Regions from separate parts of the Parashewanella sp. 2210YD4-3 genome, predicted to be linked through region 2. Evidence: predicted binding sites of a transcription regulator. Region 2 holds the regulator's gene; the other holds the start of a gene.
What was found. Region 2 encodes MetJ, which represses methionine synthesis genes. Its sites were predicted from a motif close to TAGACGTCTAGACGTCTA; they were not measured.

Region 1: msrA (peptide-methionine (S)-S-oxide reductase MsrA) is a predicted target of MetJ. The motif match lies at 4,690-4,707, and genes of this name have one in related genera.

Annotation. Positions count from the first base shown of each region.
Region 1 is NZ_JBWQOG010000011.1:45,701-53,907, forward strand. Features, by position in the region: gene AC1EU0_RS15305 (dihydrolipoyllysine-residue acetyltransferase) at 1-1,154, opposite strand, end outside; gene AC1EU0_RS15310 (alpha-ketoacid dehydrogenase subunit beta) at 1,165-2,145, opposite strand; gene AC1EU0_RS15315 (thiamine pyrophosphate-dependent dehydrogenase E1 component subunit alpha) at 2,149-3,327, opposite strand; gene astE (succinylglutamate desuccinylase) at 3,496-4,530, opposite strand; gene msrA (peptide-methionine (S)-S-oxide reductase MsrA) at 4,741-5,220, shown strand; gene katG (catalase/peroxidase HPI) at 5,430-7,577, opposite strand; gene AC1EU0_RS15335 (hypothetical protein) at 7,809-8,207, opposite strand, start outside.
Region 2 is NZ_JBWQOG010000002.1:219,358-227,564, reverse strand. Features, by position in the region: gene AC1EU0_RS04320 (TonB-dependent receptor plug domain-containing protein) at 1-310, shown strand, start outside; gene AC1EU0_RS04315 (response regulator transcription factor) at 900-1,424, opposite strand; gene AC1EU0_RS04310 (sensor histidine kinase) at 1,417-2,673, opposite strand; gene metJ (met regulon transcriptional regulator MetJ) at 2,953-3,267, shown strand; gene AC1EU0_RS04300 (SprT family zinc-dependent metalloprotease) at 3,260-3,757, shown strand; gene AC1EU0_RS04295 (hypothetical protein) at 3,857-4,186, shown strand; gene AC1EU0_RS04290 (DTW domain-containing protein) at 4,256-4,750, shown strand; gene AC1EU0_RS04285 (DUF4124 domain-containing protein) at 4,740-5,240, opposite strand; gene AC1EU0_RS04280 (hypothetical protein) at 5,419-5,838, shown strand; gene panC (pantoate--beta-alanine ligase) at 6,115-6,972, opposite strand; gene panB (3-methyl-2-oxobutanoate hydroxymethyltransferase) at 6,987-7,781, opposite strand; gene folK (2-amino-4-hydroxy-6-hydroxymethyldihydropteridine diphosphokinase) at 7,851-8,207, opposite strand, start outside.

The DNA.
Region 1 (8,207 bases), on a different contig from region 2:
AGACCCACTTTAGAATCTACCGCCATACCAATGTTGTGGCTCGCAAGATACGTCAGTTCACTGCATTCTTCATTCACACGGCTGTTAACGATTGGGTATTCGTTAATGGCAAGTGAGAGCGCTTTCATGAAGAACGGCATCATCGTCAGCTTTAACTCATCTGACGAATATCTGTCTTTCATCTCTTTACGTAATGCCATCAAATCAGTCATGTCGATTTCATCGCAATAGGTAAAGTGAGGAATGGTCGAAACTGACTCTTGCATCATCTTCGCCATTACCGCTTTAACGCCTTTAATTGGCTCGACTCTATCTGCAGCTGTAGTAACTGGAACCATAGCGTGAGATGCATCAACTTCAGCCACTTGCTGTGCGACTGGAGCAGCCTTACCACCAGCAAGATGCACTTCAATGTCTTTCTTGTAAACTCGACCGTTTTTACCCGTACCTTTTATTGTACTGATATCAAGGTCGTGCATACGCGCCATACGACGAACAGCAGGACTTGCTAACGCTTTACCTTGACGAACAGGCTCAGAGTGAGTGGTTTGCGCTTTTACTTCGCTAGCAGCTTCAGTTGTTACTGATGCAGCTGCATTGCCCTCACCTTCAACCTCAATGGCAAACAGAGGTTGATGAACGATCGCAATTTCACCCTTCGCATAATACAGCTTGGCAATTTTACCCTGCTTCATTGCTGGAATTTGGACTAGGGCTTTATCTGTCATTACATCGGCAATAGGTTGATCTTCAATTACTTCATCGCCTTCTTCAACTAACCAGTCAACCAATTCACACTCAACGATTCCTTCACCAATATCAGGAAGTAGGAAGTCTTCGATTTGAGTTCCTGAAGCAACAACAGGCGCGGCTTCTACAGCTTGCTCAGTAGGTACAGGAGTCGATTCTCCCTCGCCTTCTACTTCAACTGCGTATAACGGCTGATGAACAATCGCGATTTCACCTTTAGCATAATAAAGCTTTACGATTTTACCTGGATTTGGAGCAGGAATTTGAACCAAGGCTTTATCGGTCATTACGTCAGCAATCGGCTGATCTTCAACAACAATATCACCTTCTTCAACTAGCCATTCGACCAGCTCACATTCAACAACGCCTTCTCCAATATCCGGCAAAATAAAGTCTTTGATCATGTCGGACTCCCTAGAAGTTCATTGTTGATTTTATTGCTTCATACGTTTTTAACGCATCAGGCATGTATTCTTTTTCGTGGATCAGTGGGTATGGTGTATCCAAACCACAAACACGAGAAATTGGAGATTCTAGATATAAGAAACATTCTTGCTGAATCGTAGCTGCAATCTCACCCGCAAAGCCACCAGTTAGCGGTGCTTCATGGTTAATTAATAGACGACCTGTTTTTTGAACAGATTCAGCAACCGTATCAACATCCCAAGGCGATAGCGAACGCAAATCAATCACTTCACATGAAATACCATCTTTTGCTGCCATTTCAGCGGCTTTTTCGACGATTTCCATCTGGGCACCCCAAGCAAGAACTGTAATGTCAGTACCTTGTTGTACCACATCAGCTTTGCCCAGTTCGTGTTCGTAATCACCTTCTGGCACTTCGCCTACAGATGCACGATATAAACGCTTAGGCTCAAAGAAAACTACTGGGTTTTTATCACGAATTGACGCTAACAATAGACCTTTCGCTTGCTCAGGGTTTCTTGGCACAACCACTTTCAAACCTGGAGTTTGAGTGAAGTACGCTTCTGGAGACTGCGAATGATAATGACCACCAGCAATACCGCCACCATATGGAGTACGGAAAGTAAGCCCACCTACATTAAATTCGCTACCACTGCGGTATCTGAATTTGGCTGACTCGTTTACGATTTGGTCAAATGCAGGGAAGATATAATCGGCAAACTGGATTTCAGCAACTGGAGTATGACCATTCGCCGCCAAACCGTTAGCAAAACCAGCAATACCTTGCTCAGTTAATGGTGTGTTGAAGCAGCGATCTGGACCAAACTTTTCTTTCAGCCCTGAAGTCGCACGGAATACACCACCAAAATGTCCAACATCTTCACCAAACACCAACATTTTGTTGTTTTTTTCCATCTCGATAGCAAGAGCATCGTTGATGGCTTGCAACATATTCATTTGTTTAGCCATTGCTTAGAATCTCCCTGCTGTCTTCGGATAAGCTTGTGGATATTTATTAACGTGTTCTTTAAGCTCTTTTAACTGCTTTTGAAGCAGTGGCGTTGGCTCGTCGTATACATCATTAATAAGTTCATCAATGTGTGGGGCTTCCACTTTTTCAGATACTTTAACTTGAGCAAGAACTTCTTCACGGTACTTAGCGTACAGTGCTTCGTCTTCTTCTTCGGTTAACCAGCCTTGAGCTAGCATCCAACTTTTGAAACGAGCAACAGGATCTTGTGCGCGCCATACATCTTCTTCTTCTTTTGAACGATAACCCGATGGATCATCTGAAGATGAGTGAGCACCGACACGGTAAGACATCGCTTCAATCAATACAGGCTTATTGTTTTCAACCGCAAAGTCACGAGCTGCTTGAGTAGCGGCTAATACAGCTAACATATCGTTACCGTCAACACGGATGGTATGCATACCATAGCCAACACCACGACTGGCAATACCATTACCTTTGAATTGCTCGTCTGATGGCGTTGAAATTGCGTAACCATTGTTGCGGCAGAAGAATAACGCTGGCGCGCTTAACGTCGCAGCCATATTCAAACCGGCGTGGAAATCACCTTCTGACGCTGCGCCCTCACCGAAGTAACAAATGGAAACGGCTTTATCATTATTCATTTTTAAGCTGTAAGCGACGCCTGTTGCTTGTGGGATCTGTGTGCCAAGCGGAGATGAAACAGTATGGTAGTTTAACTCTTGAGTACCATAATGGATTGGCATTTGACGACCTTTACCTAGGTCTTTTGCGTTACTAAACATTTGATCCATGAACTGTTCAGTCGTAAAACCGCGATAGCGCAACGCAGCGTGTTCACGGTATTGAGCTAAGATAACGTCTCTATCTTCTAGCGCAGCAGCACTTCCCACTACTGCCGCTTCTTCACCTGTACAAGTCATGTAAAAGCTAATGCGACCTTGGCGCTGTGCGCCTAACATACGTTCATCCAATACACGAATAAAAACGCAAGTGTCGTAGATGCGTTTTGCTGTTTCTTCATCGATGCTCGGCAAAACGGCATCTTTGTATACGCTGCCATCAGCTTGTAAGATTCTCAATGTTGGGATGTTTAGTGAATCCCTATCGAGAAAGCTGACGCTATGAACTATTTCATTACTTTGAGTTGCGTTGCTCATAATGTGCTCTGTTCTCCTTGAAATTGAATAAACTTCATTCAATTTCAACTATTCTTATCGGCGGTATGCACCTTACGTTAAGGTATATACCGCTCGCAAGATTTGAGTTGAGTCACACTACAATTTACGTTTAACTCACTTGTATATTTTGCTTTACACGAACATTTATCATTCTAAGATAGGTTCAGTGACAGGCAGCAACATAATTACCGCACGTTGCCCTACAGGGATATTGGCATTCGGGAATACGATCGCTTCTTCGTCATGCTCAATTTTAACTTCCTTTCCGCCCTCAGTGGCTAACACATACCCCTTAGGAAAAGATCTAAAGTTTTCAACGTCATTAGCAAAGTTAAATGCAAAGTCACCATGGTTTTTGTTGATCACTCGACACACTTGATAAAGGTTCACCTTTTCATTATCAAACTTTGACAGCTCAAGGTCAGCACCTGTAATTAAACGAGTAAGCATGGTATGAGTAGCAACAAAACGAGTCATATCGTTTTCGCCAAATGGACGCACTTTACCCAGCTCAACAGTGAAAGCATCGGCTCCATAGCCATTAGACGAAAAATAACTAAACGTCGTTGTTGGTTCGTGATGGAATAAAATGGTATCTACGCCACAGGCTTCTAAAAACATGATCTGTTCAGCCTTATGAGGCTTACCGTGGAGGAAAGGATAGATAGCAAATTTCTCGTGCTTAGACGCTCGAATCGCAGTATGCAAATCGTAATGAATGCGACGACGCTCACCTGTTACTGAGGTATAAAAACGATCAACATATTCTTCAAGCTTTTTAGCTCGAACACGTTCTTTATTTACTAAACCTTCACCGCTTGAATGATTACCACTAAATAAGCGATTCATGTTCTCTTCAACAAAGCGAGTACCGTTGTGAATTGCAGGCGGGTTACCAATCAAAAATAAGGTGCGGTGCTTTACTTTAGTGCTCTGCTCTAGCAATTCTTTAATTAACTGGTTGCAGATCTCGATTGGTGCAGTTTCGTTGCCGTGAACAGCACAAGAAAGCACGATATCTTTGTTACCTGCTTGCTTAGGTTCAAAAACAATGACACCTGTGTCCCAAACATGAACATCAGTGTGGTCAGCAAGTTCGAAGGAAAAGGGTTCTGAAATGGTTTCTGGATTTGCAAGGGTCAATGAAAGGAAGTCTTTAGACTGCAGAAGTGTTTGAAGCACGTTCAACTCCTAGTGTTTGTTTGTGTCGTCTTTGAAATAAAAAGACGACATTCGATTTCTTATATTTCTTAGTGAGCGATCCTAACACAAATCAAACATTGAACGATCGGAAGTTAATTTGAAAAAAACACTTGATTTCATAAATCACAAAAAGCAATATAGACGTCTAGACAGTTAGACATTTATTAAAATAGTTAGAGTGTGAGAAAAATGGCATTAGCGACTTTTGGGGCAGGCTGCTTTTGGGGCGTAGAGTACTTCTTTAGACAAATTGATGGCGTTATTAATGCCACCAGTGGCTACATGGGTGGCGACGTGAATAAAACACGCTATGAAGAGATAAAGTTCGGTGACACTGGTCATGCCGAAGTGGTACAAGTTGAATATGATTCATCAGTTGTAAATTACGAAGAGCTGTTAACCGTATTTTGGAGTAATCACAATCCAACAACATTGAACCAACAAGGCGAAGATGTTGGTCACCAATACCGTAGTGTGATTTTTTATCATGATAAACAGCAACGTGAATTAGCTGAAAAGTCAAAGCAAGAATTGATTGCCAGTGGTAAATGGGGCGAGCGTAAAATCGTTACTGAAATTGTCGGAAAACAAGAGTTTATTGCCGCTGAAGATTACCACCAAAATTATCTTATTAAAAATGACTTACCAAGTTGTCACGTGAGTTTTTAGATCTGCAGTATAAATAAGCAGTCTTAGAGCTTGATACTGAACAGTTAAGATAAATATCAAACAAATTATCATCGCTCCTGCGAATGCAGGAGCCTAGTGACTTTTATTCAAGAAAGAAAGTCACTGGATACCTGCCTACGCAGGTATGACGCTTTCAGATATATGATTGGCATTAGCTTTTAGAGCTGCTTATTCTCTTTCCTGTCAAGTTAAACATCAAACCTATCTGCATTCATAACCTTAGTCCAAGCAGCAGCAAAATCTTCAACAAACTTTTGCTTGTTATCGTCTTGAGCATAGACTTCTGCATAAGCACGTAGGATTGAATTCGAACCAAAGACAAGATCGACTCTTGTGGCTGTCCACTTTACTTCATCAGTAGCTCTGCTTTTGATCTCATACGAATTTTTCCCCGTAGGCACCCAACGGTAATTCATATCAGTAAGATTGACAAAAAAGTCGTTAGTTAACGCCCCTTCTCTATCGGTAAGTACACCAAGCTTAGAGCCATTATAATTAGTTCCAATCACTCGCATACCACCTATCAACACGGTCATTTCACAAGCGGTTAAGCCCATGAGTTGAGTGCGGTCTAACAGCATTTCCTCTGGCTTAACAAGGTAATCATCTTTCAACCAATTACGATACCCATCATGTAACGGTTCAAGTACTTCAAATGATTCTGAGTCCGTCATGGCATCTGTAGCATCACCACGACCAGCCGTGAATGGAACCTTAATTTCAACTCCAGCCGCCTTTGCCGCTTGTTCAATCCCAAGGTTACCTGCAATGACAATGACATCTGCAACACTCGCACCGCTTTCCAGCGCAATGGGTTCAAGTACTTTTAGCACTCTCGCCAATCTTTCTGGTTCATTTCCTGCCCAATTGCTTTGAGGAGACAAACGAATACGAGCGCCATTAGCTCCACCTCGTTTATCAGATTGCCTAAAGGTTCTAGCGCTATCCCATGCGGTAGCAACCATTTCATTTAAAGTTAAATCACTGGCTGCGATTTTGGCTTTTACAGCTTCAACATCGTAGTGAGTATTACCCGCTGGGATAGGATCTTGCCAAATCAACTCTTCTCGTGGCACATCAGGCCCAATGTATCTGGCTTTTGGCCCCATATCTCTATGGGTGAGCTTAAACCAAGCTCGTGCAAACACCTCAGAGAAATACTCAGGGTCATTGTAAAAACGTTCGGATATCTTTTTGTACTCAGGATCAATCTTTAAAGCCATGTCAGCATCTGTCATTACAGGGTTATGGCGAACACTAGAGTCTTCAACATCAACAGGTTTATCTGCTTCTTTGATATTAGTTGGTTCCCACTGCCACGCGCCTGCAGGGCTTTTCTTTAATTCCCACTCTAAATTAAGTAAGAGTTCAAAATAGCCGTTATCCCATTTTGTAGGATGCGTCGTCCATGCTCCTTCTAATCCACTGGTTACCGTGTTACTTCCAACACCACCCTCTTTTATCCAGCCAAAGCCTTGATTTTCTATACTTGCCGCTTCGGGCTCTTCACCAAGTAAAGACGCGTCACCATTGCCATGGCACTTACCAACGGTATGCCCACCAGCAGTTAGTGCGACGGTTTCTTCATCATTCATAGCCATGCGCTCAAAGGTAACACGCATGTCTTTTGCTGTTTTTAAAGGGTCTGGTTTTCCGTCTACCCCTTCAGGGTTCACATAAATAAGTCCCATCATTACTGCAGCTAACGGGTTTTCTAAATCCCGCTCTCCGGAATAGCGACTGTTTTCAGATCCCGTTGGCGCTAACCATTCTTTCTCCGAACCCCAATAGGTATCTTTTTCTGGATGCCAAATATCTTCACGACCGAAGCCAAAACCAAATGTTTTTAGTCCCATAGATTCATAGGCGATAGTTCCAGCATAAGCAATCAGATCCGCCCAACTTAACTTATTACCGTACTTCTTTTTTATCGGCCAAAGTAATCTTCTTGCTTTATCTAAATTGGTGTTATCAGGCCAAGAGTTAAGAGGAGCAAACCTTAAATTACCTGTACTCGCTCCACCTCGTCCATCAGCAATTCGATAGGTACCAGCAGCGTGCCAAGTCATACGTATCATTAAACCACCATAATGCCCCCAATCTGCAGGCCACCACTCTTGGTTATCTGTCATCAGCTCAATTAGATCTTGTTTAAGGCATTGGAAGTCTAACTGCTTAACTTGCTCACTATAGTGAAAACGCTCACCTAAAGGATTCGTTTTGGTGTCGTGTTGATGAAGAATGTCTAAATTTAAGTTTTTCGGCCACCAACTGACGTTAGATTTCCCTAATTCTGTTGTAGCACCATGCATAAAAGGACATTTACCTGAAGACATATGTAGGCTCCTTAAAAAGGTTAGAACTCTGACAGTGTGTTTTGAACGGATTTGTTTTTAGGTAAAACAAACAGTGATAAATGATAGAAAGTCAGGCAGATTAAAACTGACCTACCATTAGCTGCTTATTAAACAAACAATGATAAACACTATAGCTAACTTTAAGAGGTTTGAAGGAATAAAATTGATGGGAAAAGAGGCAATTTTTACATTGCCTCATAGATAAGGAAATTAAATTTCTACAGATGCAGGCTCTTCAGTATCATCTTGTTCAGAATACTTGATAACGTGATCATAACAAAGTGACAAAAGTCCAAGCTCAAATATAAAGACAATGAATTGCATTACTAAGCTTATACCTACTATATATGGGACTTCATATTGATGGGCAACTTGCAAAACCACACTCGTTATAGCAGGGATTGCTCCGACTAAAATAAACAGTGGGAAATGATAAGGACCAGTCAGCATCCAAGATCTACCAAGCCCAAGTTTTGTTTCTGCCGCGGCGGCTGGAAGAATAAGTAATACTCTTGCTAAGAAAAATGAAACAATGATATTGACGATAAAACCTAAAAACAGGGTTCCCCAAAAAGTTGCAATGAAAGGCACTTCACCCGATGCTTGTGC
Region 2 (8,207 bases):
CTCTGTGTCGTTAAGTTATCAGCAGCATAACTGGCGTACTCAGGTGATATGGCGTGGTGCAGCGAGTCAGGATAAAGTATCAAGTATTCAAAGCGAGCAAAGCACATCAGGTTATGGCGTAATGAACCTGTTAACCGCTTACGAAACTGACCAATGGTTGCTGAAAGTTGGAGTAAGCAATGTATTTGATAAAGAATACCAAGATCATTTAGCCGGTTATAATCGAGTAATGGGAAGTGATATTGCTACTGGCGAGCGTTTACCCGGCTATGGTCGTCAAGTTTGGGCTTCGATTCTTTACAGCTTTTAGAACATAATATTTCTGTGCTCAGTTGTTGCTTGCAGTTTAATAACGATTACGCGTGTATATCTATTTGTTAGCTGTTTAGATAGATGGCGCTTTTTAGGCGTAATTGTTGACTTGTTTTGAATTTCTGAGCTTTTTTCACGATCAAGGTAAGTGTAATTTCTGATTACCCTTAAAGGTAATTTAATTACCGATATGGGTGTAAAGCTAGCGAAGTAGAGACAAATTGCTCGATCTGCTTTTGATAATTCTGTTAATGGAATTTTTATGTCATGTTTACAGGAATTGACTGTGCAAGAAACAGAAGATATTTGATCATGCTGATGATACGATAAAATTAATTGATCAGAAGATGATATTCTTGTGATCGTGTAACAAATTGATCTCACCCCTTTGGCGCCAGATTTCGCTTCGCCAGTCAAATTTATCAATACAGAAGTAATCCAGTCATGCTTAAAATCTAAAGAAAATGTATCTTGAATCGAATAAGAAATGCTGTGATGCTGGGGCTCAATCATTTATTGCCAAGTTTAGGGTTAACATCCTAATATGGTAATTCGCCCATGCTTAACTCAGTTTGAATAACATCAACTCAAACCGGTTTTTTGGCGAGCTTTCTTTGAAGAGTACGGCGATGCATCCCCAATTGTCTTGCAGTCGCTGAAACATTGCCTTCATTAGCATTAAGTACTTGCTGAATGTGTTCCCATTCTAAACGCTTTGGGTTCATCACTTCATCTTCGTCTACAAGTTGGTTAACTTCAACTTTTTGCTCGTTTAAGGCCAGTAGTAAGGTTTGGGTATCAGCAGGTTTGGTGAGATAATTGTCCGCCCCTAAGCGAATGGCTTCAACAGCGGTAGCGATGCTGGCAAAGCCGGTTAGTAATATGATTTTGGCTTTGGGTAATAGGGCTCTGAGTGGTTGTATTAAATTTAAGCCGTTTTCTTCTTCTAGTTTCATATCCAGTAAAATATGACTCGGCTGGTGTTGTCTTGCCAGCAATAATGCTTGCGTTCTGTTGTGACAGGCTTCTACTTCAAAACCATGATTACTTAATCGTCTTTGTAAAATTAACGCTAAGCTGGCGTCATCTTCGATAATAAGTAACTTATTCATAGTTTGAATCTTCGGTTTCTGTGGTTGTAGGTAAGGTTATCGTAGCAATGCAGCCTTGTGTTGGGTGTTCAGTTAAGCTCAAAGACCCAAGGTTTCGTTCTAAGCTTGCATGAGTAAGCATTAAAGCTACTCCAAGTCCTTTTTTACTGGGGATAAATTGTTTCCCCAAATAGGGGCGTATGCTTTCGTCAATGCCATTACCAAAATCACGAATTAAGATTTGGCATTCGCCTTGTTGATTATATTGAGTCGATATCTCAATTTTAGATTGTGATATTGCGGCATTTGATGCTTTACCTGCATTATCGATTAGGGTTAAAAGGGCGGGTAAAATGCCATGATCGATACACAGTACTGGTGATGGTTGCTGTATTATTTTCCAATCAATCAGACATTGAGGTAACAGTAATTGCGCCTTTTTCTTCGCATCTTGTAACAAGTCACTGAGTTTAATTTCACGTTTTTTTCCATCTCGTATGGCATCGGTAGCCAGTCGTAATTCTTGTAAGCTGGACTCACATCGAGACAGGTTATTATTGAGTTCCTTAAAGGCTTCTTGTGATGGAGATTGCTTTAATTCGTCTAGCCATAACCGCATTGAGCATAATGGGGTCGCGAGTTGATGCGCCATTTGCGCTGATGAAGCCCCTAAGGCAACCAGTTGCTCTTGCTTAAGTTGTGCTTCGCGCATGGCACTGACCTGCGAATCTCTTTGCTTTAATTTTGCTGAAAACAGCACTAACCCAGTATTGAGTACTACCACAGATAAAATAAAGTTCAGCCACATACCTATGTAATGAGAACTCATGCCCATTTGCGCCATGTGCTTCATATGAGGATCGAAATACAGCATAACGCTATAAACAACACAGTTCATTCCACTAAAGAGCCACGATTTACGAGGGGACATGGTGATGCTTGAGATGGCAATAGGTACGAGTAAAAATGAAATAAAGGCATTAGATGCACCGCCGGTGAGATAAAGCCAGGCTAACCAAAAACTATTATCGATCAGTAAGATAAATAGATGCAGTGTCCCAAATTCTTTAAGGTTATTGATTTTTTTATGGCTGAATAATAAATACCCAAGCTCAATTGAGAACAGGTAAATCAGAATTGCAGATTGATTAGTTAAACCAAACCAGTCACTTAACCCATAACTGAGAACAAGGCGAAATCCCCAGCCCAGATAGCGAGAAAAGGTTAATATCTGCTCAAGTTTATTGATATTTAGGGGATTCATTTGCATTTAAGTCTTATTTAAATGTTTGTTTTTAAAGTTAATTGATGTTGATGAAAAACTAGGAATTAAATGATAACAGTAACTCAGTGATAAATGATGTGTTAAGACAAACTTTGGTTAAAAAAATGCAAATTTCAGTAAACGGATTTTTGCTCGAAGTCGAAGGTGCACTTAGCATTGCTATTAAAAATAGCGATTTTTAATGGCAAAAACCGCTTTATAATTGACTACAAATAGTAAGGGTATAAAATCTTCCTTTAATTATTTAGTTAAATAGGTGAAAAAATGGCCAAGTGGAACGGAGACTATATTAGTCCATACGCAGAACATGGAAAGAAAAGTGAGCAGGTCAAGAAGGTTACCGTATCGATTCCACTAAAAGTGTTAAAAGTGTTAACCGATGAACGTACACGTCGTCAGGTTGGCAACTTACGTCATGCTACGAACAGTGAGCTGCTTTGTGAAGCATTTTTGCATGCTTATACTGGTCAACCACTTCCATCAGATGAAGATTTAGCCAAAAGCCAGCCAGACAGTATTCCAGCTGAAGCTAAAAAAATGATGGATGAAATGGGGATTGAGTGGGAAGATCTTGAGTAACCCATTACCATTAGAATCTTTGTTTGAACAAACGCTGCATCAAGTTGAGTTATGCTATCAACACGCAGAGCAAGTGATGCGGCGTTCATTTCCTCGTCCTGAGGTATGTTTTAAGCTTAGAGGCCGCAGTGCTGGAATGGCACATCTTCATCTCAATAAACTCCGCTTTAACCAACAGATGTTGCGAGATAATGGCGCTGCATTTATCAATGAAGTTGTTCCCCATGAAGTCTGCCATTTGCTTTGTCATCATCTCTATGGGCGAGTAAAGCCTCATGGTAAAGAATGGCAAAGCTTGATGTTGAGTTTGTATCAACAACAGCCAAAGACTACACATAGCTTTGATGTTGTGTATCGACCTCAACAAACGGTGGATTATCGGTGTAATTGTGGTGTAGTGAAATTGACCATTCGACGACATAATAAGGTGGCACGAAATCAAGCGTCATACCGTTGTAAAAATTGTTTGCAAATCTTGATGAGTATATAGCTGCATAAATTTGAATGTAGATGATAGAGAAATTCAGTGAGGGTTAAGCAACATTCTGAAAGAATACATTATCTTGGCTTAACTAATAGCATAATATCTATGGCAGTATCACCATATTCACCACTATCTCCATATATGACAGACGATGACATACAAAACGATGCTCAAAGGCAGAAGATCCACGGTAACAGGAAGGAACTAGCTTTGAATTTGCTTGCATATGCCGTTGTGGTCGGTTCTATTACGAACCCTTCCATTGGAGTCATTTCAATGACTATTCCGGTATTTTTCACGCCGCTTTATCATTATATTGAAGACACAAAAGGTATTCCTGAACCCAAAAATTATAGTGAAGCAGTAATATTGTTTTTCTCAAATCCAGTTCGTGAAGTACCCAAAAAACTCGCAAATTTTTTTAGCTTTTCTTGATTAAAATTAACCAGTTAATAGTATTATAGATTATCTGACAGATAAGATTTTAAGTGTAATATCATCAGAGTGAAGCGAACTATTGTAAAACGGACATTTATGAACATCATTCTGTTAACTCATCAACGAGAGTTATCAAAAAAGACCAATACGGGTGCATTGGTGACAGATGTATTAGAAGAAAGTGCAAAAGTCATTATTTGGGAAAGAACAAATCCATCCCCTGATATATTGACTGCAATAGAAAAAGGCAAGGTAGCATTGCTGTATCCAACAGATGAAAGTACATCTGTGTCAGTAAGTTATGACTTTGATAGTTACATTGTGATCGACGGTACTTGGCAGGAAGCACGCAAAATTTACAATAAAAGCCCTTACCTTAAAGAATTGCCTAAAGTGAAAATCGAACCATCAAGTACGTCAATATACCAACTAAGGCGTAATCAAAAGCCCAATGGATTATGTACGGCAGAATGTGTTGCAGAGCTATTGAAAGCAAAGGGAAGCGTTATGGCAGCAGAAAAGTTACAGGCCAGGTTAGCCGATTTTGTTTCTAATTCTTAGCGTCTTCATCAATCTGTAAATAATGTTTAGACAGCGCTTTGATTTTGGCCTGATTAATGGCATTTAAGGAATCAAAGTGCTGGTGGATTTGTTTAATTTTGTCTAAATATTTAGGGTTGTCAGCAGGAATATCTTGCCAGTATCGGTTACGTTCAATCTCTTGTAGTTCACCGCCTTTAACCACCTTATTAAAACTGATTTCACGCTTAAGACGAATGATCTCACTGCGGATGAGTTTTAATAACTTGTCACGGCTTACCGTCCCCTTCTCTAATAACATTTTTAAAGGGTCTTCTTTACTTGACTCTTTATCTAGGTCGATTTGATTGATGACGCCAGATTGATACTCGATTTGTTGTCGCTTGTAACCATTCGGGCAAGTCGTTTGGGTATAAACCACTTTTTCACCCAGCGTACATTTTAAGAAGCTGTTGGCGTGAGCTAAGGGACAAAGTAACAGCATAAGCAGAGTGACGACAAACCTAGCCATTGGGAGTGATTCCTTTCATGTTTATCCTTTATTTAGAGCCGTCATTTGCCCTAATACTGCTCAAGTATTTGTTAACTAGTTCAAGCATAATACAAAAAATTGACAGATTACAGAAAATGTTGATTTTTTGACTATACTCAAATTTTGTTATCCGCAAAATGAAGTACAAGGAAGTATGATGAGCGTCGGATCAATTAAACCATCGAATATTCAACAAATCCTATCTCGCCAGCAAGATCGCGCTGACGACAAAAAATTAACCACTAACCAACTTGCCGTTCAAGGTCATATTTTCCGTATCGACCAATTCTTAAAAGACACCGAAAGTCGATTACTATCATTGTTTCAACACGTCGATATATTAGAGAAAAATAATGAAACGCCAGATGATAGTTTTATTGCTGCAATTCCGAACACCATGACAGCGATAACGGATTTGGACAACCTTAAACACCAATTGGATTATCACTGTCAGAAAAACTCTAATGTGATCAAAAAGGTTTCAAAGCTTGATCTTCGTGAGTTGGATGGCGTCGTTAACGCAAGAATGGATTTGGTCAATCAAGCGATTCAGATTGATTGGAAGCAACTTAGTTAACCTCAGCTCTGCATAAGCCAACCTCTACAGCACAGCTACTTATGCGTATTTCAGTGTTAGAACAGCCCGTAATAGACCGGCTATTACGAACTGTTCTGCCTCGAACTACACAAAATTAGCAGCACTGTAGATAAAAGTTTAAGGTTTGTATTGTAAATCAGAATGTTATTGATTTCGTTATACAGAGCTGAGGTTAGTTAACCACAGCTCAAATTAGTCAGAAACAACATCTATAAAGAAATGGCACACCCTTTGGTGTGCCATTTTATATTTGGTCTATTTGCTTCTTTGAAAACACTCGTTATCTATTAGCCTTGCTTTACCCAGCCAAGCGGCCACTAATATCACTAATGATTCATCTTCAGGAGTGATTTTTTGCAGAGTGTCGGCATGACGAACGATCAAGTAATCAGGCGTTAAACCCGCCTCGATAAGGGATGCTTTTGCATGTTCTATCGCAGTATCGATAATAAGGCCGTTTTGCACTTTCTCAACAAACCAATCTAAGGTTTGCTTGATTGCAGCCGCCGTTTCTCTTTGTTTGGTTGTGAGATAATTATTGCGAGAACTCATCGCAAGACCATTGCTTTCACGATAGGTATCAACCCCAATTATGTGAATGGGAAGATCCAAATCTTTAACCATGCTCTTAATGATTGCCAGTTGTTGATAGTCTTTTTGACCGAAAACGGCAACATCTGGCTGCACCATGTTGAATAGCTTTAGCACCACAGTCGCAACACCAATGAAGAAGTGAGGGCGACTTTCACTTTCGCCACAGTTGCCAATTACGTCTTCAGGTACAATCACTTTAGTGCTGTTTTCAGGTCCTTTGGGATATATCAAATCTGTTGTTGGAGTGAATACCAGAGCTGTTCCTACTTCCTTTAGTGCCTCTAAGTCAGCGTTTAAAGTTTTAGGGTAGCTGTCTAGGTCTTCATGTGCTGCAAACTGTAATGGGTTAACATAGATTGAAGCGACAACATGATCAGCGTGCTTTAGTGCTGTTGTTACTAAAGAAATATGACCTTGATGTAAGTTTCCCATTGTTGGAACAAAAGCGACGGTTTCACCTTTGGCTTTCCACGCTTTAATTTGGCTACGTAGTTCGGCTAATTCTGCTGTTACTTTCATTGCTCATTAACCACTTAATTAAACGTGTGTTCTTCGGCTGGAAATACTCCGTCAGCGACTTCTTGAATAAAGGCTTTTACGGCAAGGCGAATATCACCCGTTTGAGCAAGGTAGTTTTTTGAGAACTTTGGAATATAACCGCTGGAAATCCCCAGAATGTCGTGCATTACTAAGATCTGACCATCGGTATTTTTACCTGCACCGATACCAATGACAGGAATGGTTAACGTTTCTGAAATCGTTTGTGCTAATTGAGCCGGAATACATTCAAGCACTAATAATTGAGCGCCTGCTTGCTCAATAGCTATAGCTTCGTCAAGAATGCGTTGAGCGTTTTCATCGCCTCGCCCTTGAATTTTAAAACCACCAAATACATGCACAGACTGCGGTGTTAAACCTAAATGAGCACAGACTGGAACACCACGCTCTGTAAGCATAGTGATGGTTTCTAGGAGCCAATGTCCGCCTTCTAATTTAACCATACTAGCGCCAGCTCGCATTAGCTGAGCCGCATTTTCCATGGTTTGCTCTGGTGTGGCGTAACTCATAAACGGCATATCAGCGATGACCAGTGCACGTTTAACAACATTCGCTACACAGCGAGTATGGTAGGCAACTTCTTCCATGGTAACCGCACAGGTATCTTTACCACCTTGGATCACCATTCCAAGAGAATCACCGACTAATAATACATCAATGCCTTCTTCGTCAAATGCACCAGCAAAACTAGCGTCATAGGCGGTTAGCGCTGTAAATTTTGTTCTATCTTGCTTGAGGTTAAGCAAGCTTGAAGTGGTAACTTTAGCCATAGATTCTACTTAAGGTAAACAGTGTTAATGGAACGCAGATTTGAATCCTGAAGATTTTGTAAGCACTTGTCAATGATCTGAATCTAGCTCTTGCAATTCAGATCGTAACTTAGCAGAAATCAGACTCTTAAGCGGGGTTTCACAAGGCAAGATTAGCTCTGGTGAGAGATTAAACAAGGGAACCAATACAAAAGAGCGTTGTTTCATACCGTAATGGGGGATGGTTAAACGCTCAGAAGTCATAATAAGGTTATCGTATAACAAAAGATCAAGATCTAGGGTTCTAGGTCCCCAATGTTGGAGCCTGACTCGACCTTGCTGTTGCTCAATAACTTGTAATGCATCTAATAGCTCAAGGGGAGAGCGTTGAGTTTCAATGCGAGCAACGGCATTGATATAGTCAGGCTGTTCAATCCCTCCCATAGG